3 regions of the Mangrovibacillus sp. Mu-81 genome follow, and region 3 is predicted to be linked to each of the others. Evidence: riboswitches for the same ligand, from Rfam matches in the RefSeq annotation. Region 3 holds a riboswitch; each other region holds the start of a gene.
The links. A riboswitch is a leader RNA that binds a small molecule or an ion and turns the genes downstream of it on or off. The one in region 3 is predicted to bind S-adenosylmethionine.
Positions count from the first base shown of each region.

Region 1: another riboswitch for S-adenosylmethionine. It lies ahead of V6B33_RS14820 (YezD family protein); the one in region 3 lies ahead of V6B33_RS05155 (methionine ABC transporter ATP-binding protein).
Region 2: another riboswitch for S-adenosylmethionine. It lies ahead of V6B33_RS10170 (methionine biosynthesis PLP-dependent protein); the one in region 3 lies ahead of V6B33_RS05155 (methionine ABC transporter ATP-binding protein).

Region 1 is NZ_JBAJHU010000007.1:77,959-84,902, forward strand. Features, by position in the region: gene sat (sulfate adenylyltransferase) at 1-348, opposite strand, end outside; gene V6B33_RS14810 (inorganic phosphate transporter) at 391-1,455, opposite strand; gene V6B33_RS14815 (phosphoadenylyl-sulfate reductase) at 1,471-2,169, opposite strand; gene V6B33_RS14820 (YezD family protein) at 2,278-2,430, opposite strand; SAM riboswitch class I at 2,513-2,624, opposite strand; gene V6B33_RS14825 (L-cystine transporter) at 2,747-4,129, opposite strand; gene V6B33_RS14830 (thiazole biosynthesis adenylyltransferase ThiF) at 4,370-5,389, opposite strand; gene V6B33_RS14835 (thiazole synthase) at 5,386-6,153, opposite strand; gene thiS (sulfur carrier protein ThiS) at 6,156-6,359, opposite strand; gene thiO (glycine oxidase ThiO) at 6,343-6,944, opposite strand, start outside.
Region 2 is NZ_JBAJHU010000003.1:612,057-619,000, reverse strand. Features, by position in the region: gene metH (methionine synthase) at 1-542, opposite strand, end outside; gene V6B33_RS10180 (bifunctional homocysteine S-methyltransferase/methylenetetrahydrofolate reductase) at 523-2,373, opposite strand; gene metC (cystathionine beta-lyase) at 2,389-3,576, opposite strand; gene V6B33_RS10170 (methionine biosynthesis PLP-dependent protein) at 3,569-4,690, opposite strand; SAM riboswitch class I at 4,784-4,887, opposite strand; gene V6B33_RS10165 (zinc-dependent alcohol dehydrogenase) at 5,125-6,258, shown strand; gene V6B33_RS10160 (tryptophan--tRNA ligase) at 6,318-6,944, opposite strand, start outside.
Region 3 is NZ_JBAJHU010000002.1:294,459-301,402, reverse strand. Features, by position in the region: gene V6B33_RS05170 (YfhE family protein) at 50-205, shown strand; gene V6B33_RS05165 (DUF1659 domain-containing protein) at 512-730, shown strand; gene V6B33_RS05160 (DUF2922 domain-containing protein) at 769-987, shown strand; SAM riboswitch class I at 1,933-2,038, shown strand; gene V6B33_RS05155 (methionine ABC transporter ATP-binding protein) at 2,143-3,156, shown strand; gene V6B33_RS05150 (methionine ABC transporter permease) at 3,146-3,811, shown strand; gene V6B33_RS05145 (MetQ/NlpA family ABC transporter substrate-binding protein) at 3,833-4,648, shown strand; gene V6B33_RS05140 (5'-nucleotidase C-terminal domain-containing protein) at 5,368-6,944, shown strand, end outside.

The DNA.
Region 1 (6,944 bases), on a different contig from region 3:
CTTCTCCTTATCGGGTTCAAATATGTCGCTTATTTCAATGGTTCCGTATGAAATCCCCTTATATACGAGTCTGCTTTTCAACCCTTTTTTTAAATCATTGGATTTATTGACGGGTAGTGTAATCGGTATGCTCCAGACGATTCCACTTTTCAGTCGCATTGTTTCTACTACACTGTTATAGTCTTCTTCTGATAAAAATCCCTGTAAAGGACTGTATGCACCAATTGCAATCAATTCCAAGTCACTCAAGGCTATGTCATCCAATTCAATTTCATGGGTGATTCCTTGTAAGGATTCTTCAGGGTTATATGCTTGTATCAATGTTCCTCCATGCGGTTGTAGACTCAATTCATATCCTCCTTAAAATTATCGATTTAGTCGGTATTAAGATTAAATGCCTCCGCCTTCTTCCTGCAGTGATCTTCTTTCTTCGTTAATAATCTTCATTAAAGAAAGTGCTCCGATAGTGGCGATGATTACGCTGATCGGAACGACGACTGAATAAATATCACTTTGTATCACGAGCTTGATCAGGAAATAAGACATACTAAGTGAAATGAGGGGCGACACCACCCAAATCTTTATGATTTTAGCAACGATTTTTTTCTTCAGCATCATTCTTCCTCCTTTTGCTGCACCGAGACCGATGATGGAGGAAGATGTTACTTGAGTGAGTGGCATTGGCAGCCCATATAAGGAACTGATCATCACCAGGATGGCTCCTGTACTTGATATAATGATGCCTTCCTCTTTTGTAAACCGGGTGATTTTTTTACCATTCGTTTCAACCACTCTTCTACCAAGCAACATGGCACCGAGAGCCACAAAAAATCCTCCAAGCCAAATCCCGCTCCCTATGGACATAATGCCAGCTCCTACCAACGGGCCGACAGCATTGGCTGCATTATTCATCCCTGCAGAAATAGCCTCTAAGAATCCTGCCCCAATGAGCACCGGTCCCAGCCACTTCTTCTCAAATGTATATCCCTTTTTCTTCAGGAGATATAAGCTTTTTCCACTAAGCCAAGTAATAAGAAATGCTATAAGGGGGATCACTACCCAAAAAGTCATGATGACGAAAAGGGATTTCACATACAATACCTGATATGCAACACCTGCGCCCACTACCGCCCCCACTGTTACCTCACTTGTAGAAAGAGGAATACCGATCAGGTTGGCGAGAAACAATGACAGGGTTGAAGATAGCAGGATAATAACTACAATCTTAATCGTCAGTATGTCCTGTGGGATGATCCCCGAACTGATTGTTTTAACTACTTCCCCGCCTCCCACTACCGCCCCCAGCAATACTCCGGAAGCACAGATCAACAATGCTGTTCTCATGTTCTGCACGGCACCTGCTCCATAAGCCACTCCCATCGATGCAGCCGCTCCACTTGCACCGATGTTAATGGCAAAAAACAGACTTACGCAAATTGCAATGATTTCAAGCAATGAATTGCACCATTCTTAATGAAGTCCACATTCGGTCTTCCCTTTACCTTTCCATCTGCCGGAGCGGAAGTCGTTCCTGTCAAAGGCAGGGGCTGTGCAATGGACGCAGCCTATACTGGGATATCCTTCATCATGGAGAGGATTATAAGGAAGCTGATGTTTGTGAACGTACCTCCAGATTTCTTTCCATGACCAATGAATGAGCGGACATATTTTTATCGATTCAAATTTTTCATCCCGATTGATGAAGTTTACGTTCCTTCTCGTTTCGGACTGTTCCCTGCGCAACCCCGAAATCCACGCATGGCCTTCCGCCAATGCTTCTTTTAGTGGGCGCAGCTTTCTTATATCGCAACATTGATTGGGATTGTTTTCCCACAACTTGTCACCATGGGCTTCAGCCTGTTCTTCTAATGTCAACGCTGCCTTTTTCAGGATGATCGTTAAATCAGGGTATGATTTCCTGACGCTCTCGATCGTTTCATATGTCTCTTTGAAATGGACATCTGTATCAAGGAAGATGATTTTTGCTGAAGGCTTGACCTTTGAAATCAAATCAATCAGTACAATTCCTTCTATACCAAAGCTGCAAGCATAAAGAATATCTTCCCCATAATGTTCGTATGCCCACTCCAAGACATTCAGGGCCCCCTTGTAGGTTTCATCTACTTCAAAAGGGCAGGTTGGTTGAGTCCAAGTTTGATAAGTTAACAAAGTCTGACCCCCTTCTTTCGCTCGAATAGAAAAAGAGGCATTTACACAAAAGGGGAGTATCACCCTGAACGTGTAAATGCCTCTAGTTTGTCTAGTCAGCATTTTTACTTATTTAATTCTTACTTTTTCATTTTTCTCAAGCTGGACGACCTTGCCATCCTGGACCACCAGTGTGATGGAACCGAACTTCATCTTGTTTAACATTGACTTTACACTTTCAACCACTTCATCAAACTCTTCTCCTTTATTCTGTTCTGCCACAAGATTCCCCCAGACTTCGACTTATCCAGTTAGAACGTTAAAAAACAACCTTCCAGATTGGAAGGTTGTTCAGGTAAAGGTTACCTTATCTTCCAAAATGACGTTACATTTTGCTGGAATTAGCACCTTACTCTTTAAAAAAGTAGGTTGCCGGGCTTCAAAGGGCCAGTTCCCTCCACCTCTCTGGATAAGAAATATTAAATTTAATATTCTAAATAATATCACGTTTTCCGAGGATGTCAAGCCGAGTTTTACAATCGGATTAATAAACTTTATTTTTAGTATGCTCCTTTTTCGTTTTTCCTAAAGTTTAATGTCAGTCTTCTGCAGACTGCACCCCATTATAAGTCCCTGCATCGAGTTCACCGGTCACTTTACTGGTTATAACCCCGGAAGTCATCGCCCCGCTTACATTGACAGCCGTACGGCCCATATCAATCAACGGTTCTACTGATATCAACAGACCGGCAAGCGCAATCGGCAAGTCCATAGCAGATAATACCAGGATGGCGGCAAATGTAGCTCCGCCTCCGACCCCAGCGACTCCGAAAGACGAAATTGCAACGATCAAAATTAACGTCAAGATGAAAGAAGGGGTCAATGGGTCGATGCCGACAGTAGGTGCAATCATCACCGCCAGCATGGCAGGGTACACCCCTGCACATCCGTTTTGACCGATTGATAATCCGAATGAGCCAGAGAAGTTAGCGATTCCTTCTGAAACACCAAGTTTCTTCGTCTGGGTATGAATATTCAACGGAAGGGTTCCGGCACTGGATCTCGAAGTAAATGCAAATGTTAATACCGGCAATACCTTCCTCACATACGTAAGCGGGTTCAATCCTGCAAGTGTCAGCATAATCAAATGAATGGCAAACATGATAATCAGAGCGATATATGATGCTCCAACAAATTCACCAAGCTTTATGATGGCATCGAAATCACTCAACGCCACCGTTTTAGCCATGATCGCCAATACACCGAATGGAGTAAGTCTCAACACCAATGTTACGATTCTCATGACGACTGCATATACGGAATCCACAATCCTTTTGAAAGCGGCAGCGGCTTCCTGTTCCTTTCTCTGGACCCCGAGATAGGCAACGCCTATGAAAGCGGCAAAAATGACGACAGCAATCGTGGAAGTCGCCCGCTGACCCGTAAAATCAAAGAACGGATTGGCAGGGAGAAGCTCCAATATTTTTTGCGGATAACTCTGGCCATCCATCGCCGCTGCCCTTTCTTCCAGCTGTTCCCCTCTCGCCGTTTCTGCATCACCTTGTTCAATCTGAATTGCTTCAAGATCGAATGCAGCGGTAGTGGCGATCCCGACAGCAGCAGCTACCGCCGTCGTACCGACAAGCAGACCCAGTATCAGCACAGCGATCTTTCCAAGATTGTGAGATTGTTTCAACTTAGTAAAAGCCGAAATGATCGATACGAACACGAGTGGCATGACAATCATTTGCAAGAGCTTGATATACCCGCTGCCGACAATGTTGTACCACTCAATCGACTGCAGTAAGTTTTCATCTCCCGCCTCATACAACCACTGCAGGAAGAATCCAAAAAGTATACCAAGACCAAGGGCAGTGAATACCCTTTTTGAAAACGAAGCCTTCTTTTTTTGCAAATAAATTAATACACCGATAAGAACGATAAACATCAGAAGATTCAACAGTACCATCCAAACATTCATGGTAAAACCTCCTTTTCTAAGATGTATAGACTTGCCGGCCGATAGACTGCGGCCTACTGTATTTTATGTTGAGGTTTATCCAGATATGATGAACCAAGGCCCGTCCTCCTCCGATTTAATGCAGTGAGGGACGGGCCTTGGATATCAATTAATCACGCTCTTTTCGCAAGATATGTAACTTTACTCATTAGAAAATACCTTTTTAATGAACTTAAGCAACAATCCTTATAAAAATAGCCATCAATTAAAATATCGATGATAAAGGGATTTCGCTTCCTTGATATCATTGGTGCCATGGATGAGTGCGCGGCCGTCTCTGAATAAAACAATCCGGTGTTTTCCAGTTTTACAAGCAAGAAGATATGGATTCACTTCAACTTTCTCCACCACATGTTCAAGCTGTGACCCCACCCTCTCCAGTTCAACAGGTTTCAAGACGCTGGGGCGGATCTGAACGGCATCCCTGCCGCATAAAACGGCTGATTTCATCTGGTTTTCATATTTAAGAAATGGATATTGCGGCTTTTCCCCGCAGGATGGACAGGCTGCCTTCTTCAATCCCCGGACATCCACAGAGCTGAACTCATTGCTCCAGACATCAAATGAAGTAAGTCTTTGACGGACAGCATCCCAATCTTCTACCAATATCTTCAACGCATCAGCCACTTGATATGAGACGACCATTGATACTGCAGGCGAGATTATTCCTGCTGCATCGCACGTTAAAGCTTTGGAAGGTAAGGTCTGGAGCAGGCAGTGCATACATGGTGTCCTGCCTGGAGTGAATGTATATGTTATTCCGTAGCTTCCGGCACAGCCACCGTAGATCCAGGGAATATTTTTCTGCATTGATACATCATTTATCATCATTCTACTCTCAAAATTATCGGTGCCATCGATGATCAGGTCGACACCTTCAGAAAGGCGCAGCAAGTCACCGGGGCCGGCATCCATGATGTGTGCTGCGGCTTCTGATCCGGAATTGATTTCTTTCAGGTGTTTTTTTGCTGCAACGGCCTTTGGAAGTCTTTCGAATGCGTCTTTCTCGGTATAAAGCTGCTGTCTTTGAAGATTGCTTATTTCCACATAATCACGGTCAACAATTGTGAGTTTACCTACTCCCGCACGTACTAGTGCCTCTGCATTACCTGTACCAAGTGCCCCCGCTCCAACCAGAAGCACATGTTTTCCGGTAATTTTTTTTTGTCCTGCTTCCCCGATGGGTGTGAATATTACTTGTCTGGAATACCGTTCATTCATGAGTTGACGATTCCCTCCATCGGGCTGCTTGCTGTAGCATAACGTTTAATCGGTATCCTGCCTGCTTTAAATCCCACTCTTCCTGCCTGCACTGCAAGCTTCATCGCTTCTGCCATTTTTACGGGATTTCCGGCTGCTGAGACAGCGGTGTTGACGAGTACACCATCCGCTCCAAGCTCCATTGCATAAGCGGCATCCGCAGGGGATCCTATTCCTGCATCTACGATCACCGGGACATTCGACTGCTCGATAATGAAACGTAAATGAGCAGGATTAATGATTCCCTGCCCGGACCCGATCGGTGCTGCTCCGGGCATGATTGCATGTGCGCCCAATTCTTCCAGTCTTTTGGCAAGGACCACATCATCAGATGTATAGGGGAGGACTGTGAATCCTTCCTTAACAAGTTCTTCTGTTGCTTTCAATGTCTCAACGGGATCGGGAAGGAGCGTCCTGCTGCACCCTATGACCTCTACCTTGATCATGTCACATAATCCGGAAGCCCTTGCAAGCTTCGCATGCCTTACAGCTTCCCTTGCAGTTTTCGCACCTGCCGTATTAGGGAGGAGTTTATACTTTTTAAGGTCAAGCTGCTCGAGAAGATTGGGCTGTTCTTTTTCAAATATATTCATTCTTCTCACAGTGAACGTCAATATTTCCGTTTCTGATGCGGTCACAGCCTTTTTCTGTGTATCATAATCCGGATATTTGCCGGTACCTAGTAATAATCGGGAGTGAAACTCATATTTACCCAGTTTTAGCATATTTAACCGCCTCCTACAAAATGGACAACTTCAATAGAATCCAATTCTTTGATTGTCGTTGAATCATATTCCTGTTTTTCTGCAATTACACCGTTTACTTCAACAATAAGGATGCGGTCACTCAACGAAAAGTGGTTCACCATATCGGTTAGCGTCGCAAGTGTATCAGGGACTTCAACTAACTGGCCATTAATCCTTACCTTCACGAATCATCATCCTTTCGTCCATTTCACCAGGTTCAAACGTATGTTCTATTTCTTTTCCTTCCAAAACATCTGCCATCAAGACTCCGGTAAGGGGTGCCAGCAATATCCCATTTCGGTAATGACCGGTAGCAATCGAAAGACCGCTGCAGCCTTTCACTCTTCCGATATGGGGATGACCTCCCGCAGTTCTCGGCCTGACACCAGTCCATGCCTTTTCCCATCTTCCATTTGCAAGGTCCGGAAGTATTTTAATGGCTTTATTCAATAATATGTTTATCCCTTCAACTGAAGTCGATTCATCAAACGTGTGAGGGTGTTCGGTCGCCCCCACCAAAAGCCGGTCTCCTCGCTTTGGAACAAGATAGCAGCCATTAGTGAAAATCGTCCGATTGATAATCGGACGTTCAAGCATGACGGAGAAACATTCACCCTTCACCGGATAATCGGCGGTGCTGAATCCTGCATGTTTCAATATTTGTCCGCTCCAGGCACCTCCTGCGACGATGACCTCATTTGCGTAATACGTTCCTTCATGCGTTCTTATTCCTTTGCACACGCCGTGTTCAAGTATGAAACTCAATAGCG
Region 2 (6,944 bases), on a different contig from region 3:
AACGCAGCCTGGATACCAAGGTTTGCTGCTTTGACATTCAACGCATCCTGACTGGTCTCCAGCAACAGTACATCTACATCTCCATCCAGCAGTCCCTTCGCCTGTATGCGGTAATTATCGGACAATGCGTCGAAACTGATTCCACCTGTGACCGATAACGTTTTGGTAGTCGGTCCCATTGATCCGGCTACAAACCTTGGCCATTCGGGAGTCGTAAAGGATTTTACCGCTTTTCTTGCTATTTCTGCCGCAGTTTTATTTATTTCATAAGCTTGGGTACCTAATCCATATTCCTCAAGTACAATAGGGGTGCCTCCGAATGTGTTTGTCTCTACCACATCAGCGCCTGCCTGTAAATATTCACAATGGATATTGTAAATGACTTCCGGCGCAGTGATGACAAGATGTTCGTTGCACCCGTCCAGCTCCTCTCCACCGAAGTCTTCTGGTGTTAAGCCCGCCTCTTGAAGCATTGTTCCCATAGCCCCGTCGAGGACGAGTATTTTCTTTCTGAGCTGTTCTTCAAATAATGTGCTGCCCATATGGAGCCTCCATTTCTTTCCCGGCTTTTTCTTTCATATACTGAAGTAATTCTATACTCATATCGTATCGGACAAACGGGGTGATCAGGTAGATTCCGTTAAATAATTCAAGAGCTGAATCCAATAGCTCTTTGGCAATTCCCATTCCCGCTGCCCTTGTATGAACGGGGTCGGTACCTGCATTTTTCATCCTTTCTCTCGTTTCCACCGGGACTTTGATGCCAGGTACTTCATGGTGAAGGAACTCTGCATTCCTGGAACTCAATAAAGGCATGATTCCGATGAAAATCGGCGTATTTAAATGCCTGGTCGCTTCATGGATTTGGTACATCTCTTCTACACCAAATACCGGCTGAGATATGAAATAATCCGCTCCTGATTCAATTTTCCTCTCGAGTCGTTTTACTGATGCATCCAGATGTCTGAAATTCGGATTGAATGCAGCTCCAACCGAGAACTGTGTTTTTTGCCGGAGTGATTTACCGGAGAATGATATTCCTTCATTATTCTGCTTGATCAATTCAATCAATTCCAGACTAGAAAGGTCGTAGACGGAAGCTGCGCCGGGAAAATCCCCTATTTTTGCAGGATCCCCCGTAATGGCCAATATATTGTGAATCCCCAGCGTGCAGAGCCCCATCAAGTGGGATTGAAGGCCGATCAAATTACGGTCCCGGCATGTGATATGTACGAGCGGCGTAAGATCGTATCTTTCCTTGACCATCGTCCCAATCGCATCATTTCCGATCCTCGGGGAAGCCAAAGGATTGTCTGCAAGTGTGACGGCATCAATGCCTTCCTTCTTTAACGCTTTTACCCCTTGAAAAAATAGACTGGTATCGAGGTGCTTTGGGGGATCGAGCTCGACAATCACCGTTCTCTTTTCTTTTACTTTCTGATGAATCAATTTATCTTTTAAAGGGGGTGAAGTAATCTGTACACATCTTTTTGTTTTTACCTCTTTATCCGTAACCGGAACTCTGCTGGACAAATTCTTTGATACTGCCCGGATATGTTCGGGTGTGGTCCCGCAGCATCCACCTATTATCCTTGCACCCTGTTTCCTGAGGTCATTGCTTATCCTCCCGAAATATTCCGGTTCTGCAGAATAATAGAATCTCCCCTCTTCATAATTCGGCAGACTTGCGTTCGGATAGACTGATAGAAATGCATTGTTTGGGATTGGTACTTCTTCCAAGGAGGAAACCATATGATACGGACCCATCCTGCAATTGATCCCTACAACATCCGCCCCGAGGTTTTCCAGCTCCCGAAGCGCAGTATTTACGTTCATACCGTTTTGAAGTACTCCCGGTTCATGCATCGATACCTGCGCGATGACTGGCAGGTCTGTTTCCCGTTTGGCGATCTTAACGACTGTCGACAACTCCTCAAAATCATAATACGTTTCAAGGAGGATTCCATCGACTCCTTCAAGCAGCAGACAGTATAGCTGTTCACGGAAACTTCGTTTGATTTCCTCAAGAGATATATTCTGTTTTATCGCCCTGATTCCACCAATGGTCCCTGCAACATAGGTTTGGTCACCTGCTGCCTTTTTAGCAAGCCTTACTGCTGCAGTATTTATTTCCTTGACTGAGTCCTCCAATCCGTACCTCGAAAGTTTTTCATAGTTTGCGCCATACGTATTGGTCTGGATGATATCCGCCCCTGCATCTATATAATCTCTATGAACCTTGAAGACTTCATCCGGGTGGGAAAGGTTTAATTCCTCGAAACATCGATCCACACCGTATGAATACAATAAAGTCCCCATGGCTCCATCAGCTATCAAAATTTTCTCTTTTATCGATTGTATGAGCGGTTTCACATTATCCCTCCTTCTTCACAAGTGGATGATTTTATCATGAATCGATTCTATCTTGATTGAATTCAATCCCTGCTTAAGATCTTCAATTAACTCGTTTGTGTCTTCCAGTCCAACCGATAACCTCAAGAGGCCGTCTGTAATCCCGCGCCGCTCCCTTTCCGGCTGCGGCATGGATGCATGTGACATCTTTGCCGGGTAAGAAAGAATGGATTCAACAGCTCCAAGGCTAACAGCAAATACGGGAATCTTCACTGCTTTACTCAATCTTCTGACTTCAACTTCACTTTTTAAGCGGAAAGATAACACAGCACCCGGCCCTTCTGCCTGGCGAACATGGATCTCGTGTCCTTTGTGATAGCTTAATCCCGGATAATACACTTCCTCTACTTCTTCTCTCGTCTCCAGGAATCGGGAGATTTTATATGCGCTTTCTGAAGATTGTTTAAGCCGGACATGCAGGGTCTTCAATCCCCTTAATAATAGCCAGCTGTCCTGCGGCCCAAGTACAGCACCAAATGAGTTTTGTAAGAAAGCAAGCTTTTCTGCAAGTAATTCGTTTCCAGTCACCGCGAGTCCCGCAAGGACGTCACTGTGACCAGCCAGAAACTTGGTCGCGCTGTGCAATACTACATCAATACCAAGTGACAAAGGTCTCTGCAGCAGCGGGGTCATAAACGTATTATCTAAAAATGTGTAGCAATCATTTGCTTTGGCCAGTTTCACAATTCCTTCAATGTCAGTTATGTTCAGCAATGGATTAGAAGGAGTTTCAATATAAATCACTTTCGTATTTGGTCTGATCGAACGGGCAACTTCATGAAGATCCCTCATATCAACAAAGGAATACTGAATACCAAACCGGTTTAATACCTCTGTAATCAATCGGTAAGTGCCTCCATATACTTCTTCCGAAATAAGAACATGGTCCCCCTTGGAAAGGATCAGGAAACTTGTGGAAATCGCAGCCATGCCTGATGAAAATGCAAAGCCTCTTACACCGCCTTCCAGTTCAGCGATCGTCTCTTCCAACGTTTCTCTGGTAGGGTTTCCTGAACGACTGTAATCATAGGCGCCAAACTGATCGAAATTACTCTGATGAAAAGTGGTAGCGTGATAGACAGGTGTAGAAACCGCTCCAGTATGAGCATCATATCCGTGAGAGTGAAGCAGGGAAGTTTGCCGTGAATATGTTTTTTTACCCATGAATAATCGCCTCTCCTCTTAACTGATTAAATACATTCTCTAAGTCCGAAATGATATCATCCACATGCTCAATGCCAACTGAAAATCTCAACAGCCGATTACAAATTCCCAGCCTATTCCTTTCCATTACAGGTATATCTGCATGTGTCTGTGCAGCCGGATACGTAATGAAACTTTCAACCCCTCCAAGACTTTCAGCAAACGTGATGACTTTGAGTTTCTGCAGAAATGGACCAACCCATTCTTCCCTTGTAATCCGGAATGACAGCATCCCGCCTCTGCCGGTATACAGCACATCACTCACACAATCATGATTCTTCAGGTATTCTGAAATTACCCTTGCATTTTTTTCATGCTGAGCCATTCTTATACTTAGTGTTTTCATGCCTCGAAGAAGCAGCCAGCTGTCAAAAGGGGAAAGGACGGCACCGATGGAATTCTGAATGATGAAGAGCTTCTCACCCAATTCCTCACTATTAACGATGGCCGCCCCTGCAAGGACATCATTGTGACCGCCTAAATATTTCGTAGCACTGTGAACGACGATATCCGCCCCTTCTGTAATCGGCTTTTGCAGAATCGGGGTATAAAACGTGTTGTCCACGATCAGCAGCAGGTTATGACCTTGAGCAATGGAGGAAACGGCTGAAATACTGGTTTCATTCATCAACGGATTAGTTGGCGTCTCAAGAAATATCGCTTTTGTTCTACCATTCAACTTTTCTGTAATCCGGCTATCATCATGCATATCCACGAAATGAAACCTGATTCCATATTGTTTTTCAAACTGAAGAAATAAACGATAGCTGCCCCCGTATAGATCTTGGGAAACAATCAATTCATCGCCTGTTGTGAATAGACTCAGAACAGCTTGAATGGCTGCCATCCCCGAACTGAATGCCAAAGCCCTATGTCCTTCTTCCAGCTTAGCAAGTGTATCTTCTACTATGGACCTGGTAGGATTTCCAGTTCGGGAATAATCAAATCCTGTTGATTGTCCGATAGCCTTGTGTTCATATGCTGTTGACAAATGAATGGCGGGGCTGATGGCCCCTGTGCCTGCGTCCGTACGATTTCCGGATTGAACGAGAATTGTATCGATATGTTTTTTCAACTTTGCAGCTCCTTTTCTCTTTTTTACACGAAAAGGGGTAAAAAACAAAAAGCCCTCTTATCAAAATAAGAAGGCTTCTATCGTTCATTCTCCCTCTTATCGTTCAAGTTGATTACAACTTGCTGGAATTAGCACCATGCGCCATGCTGGTTGCTGAGGTGTCACAGGGCCAGTCCCTCTACCTCTCTGGATAAGAATCTATTTGGTTTTATTAAATCCAGCAATCACTTTACTGAAATAACTTCTTCATAACTTACACCATACTTTATTAATTGTCAATGAAAATTATGAATACTTTGTCATTTTTAATGCTTTAAGCAGTTATTGATTTGATGAGTTTGTTAAATATTGATGGACTGTTAAACAAACAAATGTTTAATTCATCAACATCAAGTCTATATGTATATAAATACTAGAATAGGATGTGATCAGTTATGAAGGGCGTAACGTTCCAAGGGAAAGAAAAGATGATGGTCAAAGAAGTTGAAACACCTGATATCCAGGAAGCTACAGACATGATTGTGCGAATCACAGCAAGTGGGATATGCGGTTCTGACCTTCACCTATACCACGGCGGGATAGAACCTCAACAAGATTATGTCGTGGGACACGAGCCAATGGGGATTGTCGAGGAAGCAGGTTCCGAAGTGAAAAGTCTTAAAAAAGGGGACCGTGTCGTCATCCCTTTCAATATCGGCTGTGGAGAGTGTTTCTTCTGCAAGAATCAGATGGAAAGTCAGTGTGATGATTCCAATCCCCATGGAGAAATAGGAGGTCTGTTTGGATTTACTGAAATGATGGGAGGTTATCCGGGCGGACAGGCAGAATATCTTCGAGTGCCTTATGCTGACTTTACATCATTTAAAGTACCCGAGACCAGTAACCTCGATGACGAAAGTGTCCTCTTCCTTTCGGATGTCATACCTACAGCTTATTGGAGCGTTGAAAACAGCGGGGTAAAAGAAGGGGATACTGTCATTGTTCTTGGGAGCGGCCCGATAGGACTGATGGCTCAAAAGTTTGCCAAATTAAAAGGCGCCGATCGAGTCATTGCTGTTGATCAGGTTGAGCACCGCCTGGATCATGCTAAACGCACAAACAGTGCTGAAATATACAATTTCAAAGAAACCCCTGACATCGGATCTGTCCTTCACGAATTTACTAAAGGAGGCGCTGATGTGGTCATTGACTGTGTAGGAATGGATGGTACCGTCCCTCCCGAAGAGACATTAGGATCAGATTTCGATAATCAATTCGGAACCATCAGTCCAATTAAAACCGCCTCACAAGCTGTCAGAAAATTCGGTACAGTGCAATTGACAGGTGTTTATGGGACGGAGGCAAACCGTTTTCCCTTAGGCGACTTCTTCAGCAGAAATGTCTCCATCAAAATGGGGCAGGCTCCTGTCATACATCTTATGCCTAAATTGTATGATATGATAGAAAACAACGAATTTGACCCTACCGATATCATCACTCATCGTTTACCACTTGAAGAGGCGGCAAAGGGTTATGATATTTTTGATGAGAAAGCGGACGGCAATATTAAAGTGATTTTAAAACCATAATAATTTTGATTAGAAAAGCTGCCATATCACTTGGGATGGCAGCTTTTTTATATTCTTCTTCAAGAATGAAGGATTCCGATTTTCCTTTTCACCTCTTGCAAAAGTGGACGGGTTTTCTTTCTTGCTTTTTCTGCACCCTGCAGTAAAACTTCATTAAGCTTTTCAGGAGATGCCATCAACTCATTGTATCTGTCACGCGGCTCCTCCAAATACACATTCATAACATCAAAAAGCTCTTTCTTGGCTTCTCCCCATGAAATTCCCGACAGGAAGCGATTTCTCATTTCTGAGGTTTGTATGTCTGTCGCAAATTCTTTATATAACGAGTATATTACAGATGCATCCGGATCCTTCGGCGCTCCAGGCGGGCTGGAATCTGTCTTGATCTTATTTATGAGTTTTTGCAGCTTTTTCGGTTCCTCGAATAATGGGATGGTATTGTTATAGCTTTTACTCATCTTGCGTCCATCCAATCCCGGGAGCACAGCGGTTTCTTTTTCAATGACATACTGAGGAAGTGTGAATGTGTCACCGTAGGTATGATTAAAGCTTTCAACGATGTCCCTTGCGATTTCAACATGCTGAATTTGATCCCTGCCCACAGGAACAATTTCAGTTTGGAAGAGCAGGATATCCGCAGCCATCAAGATCGGATACGTAAACAACCCCATATTCACTCCTGTATC
Region 3 (6,944 bases):
CGGGTAAAGGATTTATAGAATTAATAACTTTGAAAGGAGAGATTTCAGTATGGCAGAACGACATACGAAGAAGCTTCCCTACAAAGGGATTAATACGGAGAAGAACAATGGATTAACGGATACGCAAGAGGTGCTTTGGGCGAAAGAGTTTAAGCGCGCGACGAAGGCCGGGTATCCGGATGAAGTGAAAAGTGATCGCGGATAATTGCGTTAATTTGGAACCTCTGTGAACCGTATTTTGTTTTACGGTTTGCAGGGTTTTTTTTGTTTTGTCCGATTTTTGGGGCAGGGATGGTGCCAGGCACAAAATGCCTACATTGTTCCAGGCCCAAAACGGTGAGTTTGTACCAGGCATACAGAATCCCGAATTGATGACAGGCACAAAACACAGATATCGTGCATGGCACCACACCCCACTCCAAAAATCTCTCCTATCCAAACATTTTTCCCTCCAAAGGTATCCTTTTCCTCCCCCAATCTCTATATAGAAGGTGAAGGGAGGTGAGGCACAATGGCAACGGCGGATTTGAAAGCAACGAAGCTGAGATTTGCGTTTAACGATGGGATGGATGAGAAAGGAAATCCGAAGTATAAGTACAAATCTTACAGTTACATCAAGGGTTCGGCTACAGCGGATGAAATGAACAGTGCGGCTCAGTCACTCGCAGGTCTTTCTGAGAAGAACCTGTTCAACGTGGAAAAGATCCAGAATTTCGATATCAACGCGTAATGATCGTTGAAATTTAATGGGAAGGAGGACTATTAATAATGGCAAAAGTACTTGAACTTCAATTTAGAACGGATACAGGGAAATCGGCGAAAATCAGCCTCAACGACCCGATTGACCCGATTGATACCATCCAGGTGAAAGCGGCAATGGACAACCTGATCGCAACCGGCGTATTCGGCAGCTCAAGCGGCACACTGGTTAGCGTAGAAGGAGCACGCGTGGTTGAACGTAATGTAACGGATTATGAAGTTTTATAATAGATGAAGTAAGAGGCTGGGACAAAAGTGTTTTAGTCTATGTAAAACCCGAACTGATTTGAATTCCAGGATTCAAGTATGTTCGGGTTTTTTAATTGTTTTATTCAACAGTTCATTTGTTTTCAGTCTGTCCCAGCGGTTGATTGGAGTGCAAGACGAGGACTCCTGCGGGAAAAGTGACTAATGTGAGACCTGTCCAGCTCCGGCGGCTAGAGGCTCGAGGTCATAAGTCAATCAAGCCAACAAGGCAAAAAGCGCCTTTCCGGCTTGCTCGTCTTATGCTTGTCGCCTCTGAGCAAGCCGCCTCCGCTTTTCTAATTGTCCAGCTCCTGGGCTTAGAGGCACATTTCATAAGGCGACTCGTCCAAGAAGGCAAGGAACACCTTCGTTGCCGATTCGCCTTATGCCACACGCCTCTGAGCAAAGCCCCTCCGCTTTTCTAACCCGCAAGAGCGAATGCGATGAGGAGGCTCACGGGTCACCCGCGGAAAGCGAAGTCTTGCACGGAAATCATTAGCGGTATCTAGAGTCAACACTGATAATGTTCGAATTAGTAGTTGTTTTTTTGTTTTGTCCCAGCCTCTTCAAATTTGTTCAGTTTGTTCAGACGGCTGTTTGACAAACAAATGACCCTCATGGGAACGGCCATGCAAATTTAATCAAACGTTTGTTTAAACCCGCCAACCCCTTGTCGCAAAAGGTTTCCAGACCTTAATCATACGTTTGTTTAAATTTTTTGGATTGAAAAAGCTAGACCCTATTTTCAACAGCAGATGTTACAAGGAACATACTTCAAATGCAGCCGCCACCCTTAAAAAACTTCTCCACTGACTCTAAAGCAAAGAAACCGCTTACACAAGCATCCGCCAAAATCTCTTGTTGACTTTCCATATCAAACCATATAATATCACCTATAAGATAAAAAATTCGAAAATTAAATACTTTCAATTATCAAGAGTGACCGAGGGATCAGGCCCTATGACGTCCGGCAACCTCCAATGTGGAACGGTGCCAATTCCTGCAGAATGAATTTCATTCTGAGAGATAAGTCGAGATACATGAGCGATGCTTCTTTCAGTAATTGAAAGGGGCATTTTTTATTTTTAAAAGTACTGCAGCTTGGTTTAATAGGTAGAAATAAAAGGGGTGGTCAATGTGATTGAAATCAAAAACCTTGTAAAAGAATACAAGACAAAAAAGCAGACGATACTCGGTGTGGATAACGTTTCTGTCACCATACAAAAAGGGGAAGTCTTCGGCATCGTCGGCTACAGCGGTGCAGGGAAAAGTTCTCTCATCCGTTGTCTGAACCTGCTGGAAAAACCGACATCGGGTGAAATCATCATCGACGGACAGGATTTGACGAAGCTTTCTTCCAGGGATCTCCGTCTTGCACGACAGAAGATCTCCATGATTTTTCAGCACTTCCACCTCATCAAAGCGAAAACGGTGTATGAGAATCTTGCGTTCGCATTAAAAGCTGCCAAGGTCCCAAAGGCAGAAATCGGGCCGAGGGTGAACGAACTTTTAGAAATGGTCGGGTTAAGCGATAAAGCCCAGGCCTATCCCGCCCAGCTGAGCGGCGGGCAAAAGCAGCGCGTCGGAATTGCGAGGGCGCTTGCGAACAAGCCATCCGTGCTGCTGTGCGATGAAGCGACTTCCGCACTGGACCCGAGCACGACGAAATCGATCCTTAAACTATTGAAAGACATCAACAAACAGCTTGGATTGACGATCGTCCTCATCACGCACGAAATGGAAGTGGTGAAAGAAATCTGCGACAGGATGGCTGTCATGCAGGATGGCAGAATCGTTGAAGAAGGGGCGGTATACGACCTCTTTGCCAACCCGGTACAGCCGCTGACAAAGCAGTTCATCGAAAACATCCTGCAGTTTGAATTGCCGCCGCACTTATTGAACAGTCGGACAGGGAAATTGATCAAGATCCAGTTCAAGGGCTCGATCGCTGAAGAAAGTGTGGTATCGGAAGTATTCCAGAAATACAAAGTACGCGGCAATATCCTGCATGGGAAAATAGAATACATCCAGGAAACCCCGCTTGGGATTTTTATCATGGAGCTGATCGGCGATGAAGCTGAAATACAGGCGGCGATCCGCTACATAACCGCCAAAACACAAAGCCTGGAGGTGCTGGACCGTGCTGCCTGAATCATTGATTACGATTTTACCAGAGTTGAATAAAGCATTCCTCGAAACCGTCTATATGGTCGGCATTTCACTGGCTATCGCAATTTTACTCGGGATGCCGCTCGGTGTTCTGCTTTTCGTGACAGACAAGGGGCTTTTTTTACAGAATGGGTTCGTTAAGAAGATCGTCGGTTTTGTGGTGAACATGGTCCGTTCGGTTCCATTCATCATTTTATTGGTTGCACTGCTGCCGCTTACGAAACTATTGACGGGCACGACAATTGGACCGACAGCCGCATCCGTTTCATTGTCAGTTGCGGGGATCCCGTTTTTTGCAAGAATGGTTGAAACAGCACTGCGTGAGATCGATAAAGGTGTTATCGAAGCATCGGTGTCGGTCGGGGCGAGTCCATGGATGATCATCAAGGACGTCCTGCTTCCGGAAGCGAAACCGGCAGTCATACAGGCGATCACGATTACAACGATCAGCCTTGTTGCTTATTCCGCCATGGCAGGAATCGTAGGGGGAGGCGGAGTCGGCGATCTCGCCATCCGTTTCGGCTACTACCGCTACGACAATACAGTGATGATTACCACGGTCGTCGTGTTGATCTGCCTGGTGCAGCTCATCCAGTACACAGGGGATATTTTTGCAAGATTAGTAGATAAAAGATAATCAATTTAGGGGGAAGATTTCATGAAAAAGTGGATTTTATTTTTAGCAGCAGTATTAATCGTCAGCTTACTTGCAGCCTGCGGAGGCGAAGAGGCAAGCTCGGGGGAAAAGAAAGAGATAACCATCGGGGCGACATCCGGTCCTTACAGTGATATGGTTACAAAAGCGATCAAACCGGGGCTGGAAGAGAAAGGCTACACGGTAGAGGTGAAGGAATTCAGTGACTATATCCAGCCTAACAATGCATTGGCACAGGGTGATCTTGATGCGAATCTGTTCCAGCATAAAATCTACATGGAAACATTCGCAGAACAGCACGGCATGGAGCTTTCGGAAGTCATCGTCGTCCCGACAGCACCGATGGGGATCTACTCGAATAAATTCGATTCTCTGGATACCATCAAAGAAGGCAGCGCCATCTCTATCCCGAACGACCCGACCAACGCAGCACGTGCATTCCAAATCTTAGAGGACGCAGAGCTGATCACGTTGAAAGAGGGGACCGACCCATTGACGGTTTCTGAAAAGGACATCGATAAAAACGTGAAGAACCTTCAATTCAAGCCGATCGAAGCGGCTCAGCTTCCAAGAGCGGTCGAAAGTGTCGACTTATCAGCAGTACCGGGCAACTACGCACTTGCGGCGAAAATGGACTTACTGGATGCATTGCAGCTTGAGAATATGCCGGACCAATACCGCAACCGAGTTGTCATGAACACGAAAGACGTCGACTCACAGATCGCGAAAGACATCAAGGCGGTGGTTGAAGCCGATGAGTTTGAGAAGACTATTGATGAAGAATTCAAAGGATTCGGGAAGCCGGAGTGGATGGAATAGAGTTAGTTAACAGCCTAATAGTGAGGGACGGGCATCCATTTGCCTGTCCTTCTTTTTTATTTTTTTGCTTGTTCCAGCAGTTGATTGAAGTGCAAGACGAAGATTCCTGCTGGAAAAGAGAGCCAGGTGAGACCTGTCCAGTACCGGCGGCTAGAGGCTCGAGACATTAGTCTCTGAGTGAGCAGCATCCACTTTTCTGATCCGCAGGTGTTTGTGACGAGAAGGCTCACCGGCTACCCGCGGAAAGCGAAGTCTTGAGCGGAGATCAACAGCGGTTCTAACAGAGTAAAAAGTATGATTAATCCAGATATTGTTCGAATTTAAAAGTAGAGTTATTAAGTTATATCCCAACCTCATTTAAACTAAGGTTGAATGCAGATTTACAATTTACACAAACTATTTAGGTCTAATTACCCTAGAAATATTACAATCATAAGTCAAAAGTTCTGATTTTGTAAAATAATTGAAAATATCTTAAAATTCGACGGAAAGATGCTATATTTAAAAGGAAGCTTAGTCAAAATTCTACATACTAAGCGGTTAATGGAAATAATTCGTGGAGGTGTTTTCATAGGATAAAGTAAATATCCGGGAAAGGTCCTTTTGGGGAAAAGGATGGGTTTTCGCGGAGAGAAGTGAAATCTTATGTAAGCGTTTGCATTTTGACTGTGCCAAATTTACTGTTAAACAAAGAAAGAGGAGGAACCAGTTTGAAAATCATGAAAAAGCAGTTGTTCATTTTGACAACGATTTTCGCCTTGCTTGCCGGGTATATCCTGCCTGTCGGCTCGATTGCATCTGCAAATGATACCTTAACGGTTCAGGAAGCAATTGAGAATAATGAGGGAACCGGAACAGTAAGTGGTTATATTGTTGGTCATACAAAGGCGACCGACAGTTATAATTTTGAAGCCCCTTTTGGCAATGACTATAACTTAGCTATTGCTGACAGCGTGGATGAAACAGACCCTGCTAAAATACTCCCAGTACAGATTCCGAGTGTATTCCGCCCGGCATTTGGTCTCCAGACTAATCCTGATATCATTGGTAAAAAAGTAACGATAACCGGAGACTTAACGGCATATTTTACTGTACCTGGTTTGAAAAATGCGACAGCCATGACCTTCGAAGGCGAGGAGCCTGAGGAACCGACTCCGTACGAAGGCATTGAAGGATTGAGTATCCATGACATCCAGGGTGAAAGTCATACATCCCCTTATGCTTCTGAAAAAGTAAAAGAAGTGGAAGGGATCGTCACACATGTAGAGGATGCAAGCAACTTCTACATGCAGGACCCCAATCCGGATGAGAATCCTGAGACTTCCGAGGCACTGCTGGTGTACAAGCCTTCTCACGGTGTGCAGGCCGGTGACCATGTAAAGGTCGACGGTCAGGTCAAGGAATGGGTGCTTGATGGTTACGACGAGAAATTACAGACAGACCTGGCGATGACTGAAATCAATGCTCAATACGGTAATGTCATTGTCGATTCAAGCGGCAATGACCTTCCTGAAGCACTTGTCATCGGGGAAGATGTTACACCACCGACGGACGTGATCGACAACGATCAATTCAGTGAATTCGATCCTGAACAGGATGGAATCGATTTTTATGAAAGTCTGGAAGGGATGCGCGTCGCACTTGAGAGTCCGATGATCACAGGTCCTCAAAAGTACGGTGAACTTCCAGTCATTACTGAGAAAGTCGATGGGAAAGCCTACACAAAAGAAGGCGCTCCACTATTGACTAAAGATAATCAGAACCCTGAAAGAATGTTCTTATTGCTGGATAACCGCGACTATGTTGCGAAAACGGGCGATCAATTTAACGGAACCGTTAATGGCGTTGTCAGCTACGGTTACAGCAACTTCAAGATTTTAGTCAATGAGGCAGAACTTCCAGAGTTAAATGAAAGAGAATTCACTCCGGAAGTGACAACAATTGAAAAAGATAATGAGGAATTATCCATTGCTGCATACAACATTGAAAACTTCGCAGCTGCTGACACGGATAAGCGTGATAAGCTTGCCAAATCGATGGTGGAGAACCTGAATTCCCCTGACATCATCGGGCTTGTGGAAGTGCTTGATGAAAGCGGAACGACAGATGACGGCACTGTAAAAGCAGATGCTAACTACAAAGCATTGAGCGATGCTGTTGCAAGCTTTGGAGGTCCAACCTATGCGTGGACCGAGATTGCACCGCAAGATAAGCAGGATGGCGGCGTGCCGGGCGGGAATATCCGTGTCGGTTACCTTTACAATCCTGAACGGGTGACTCTTGCAGAAGCTCAAAA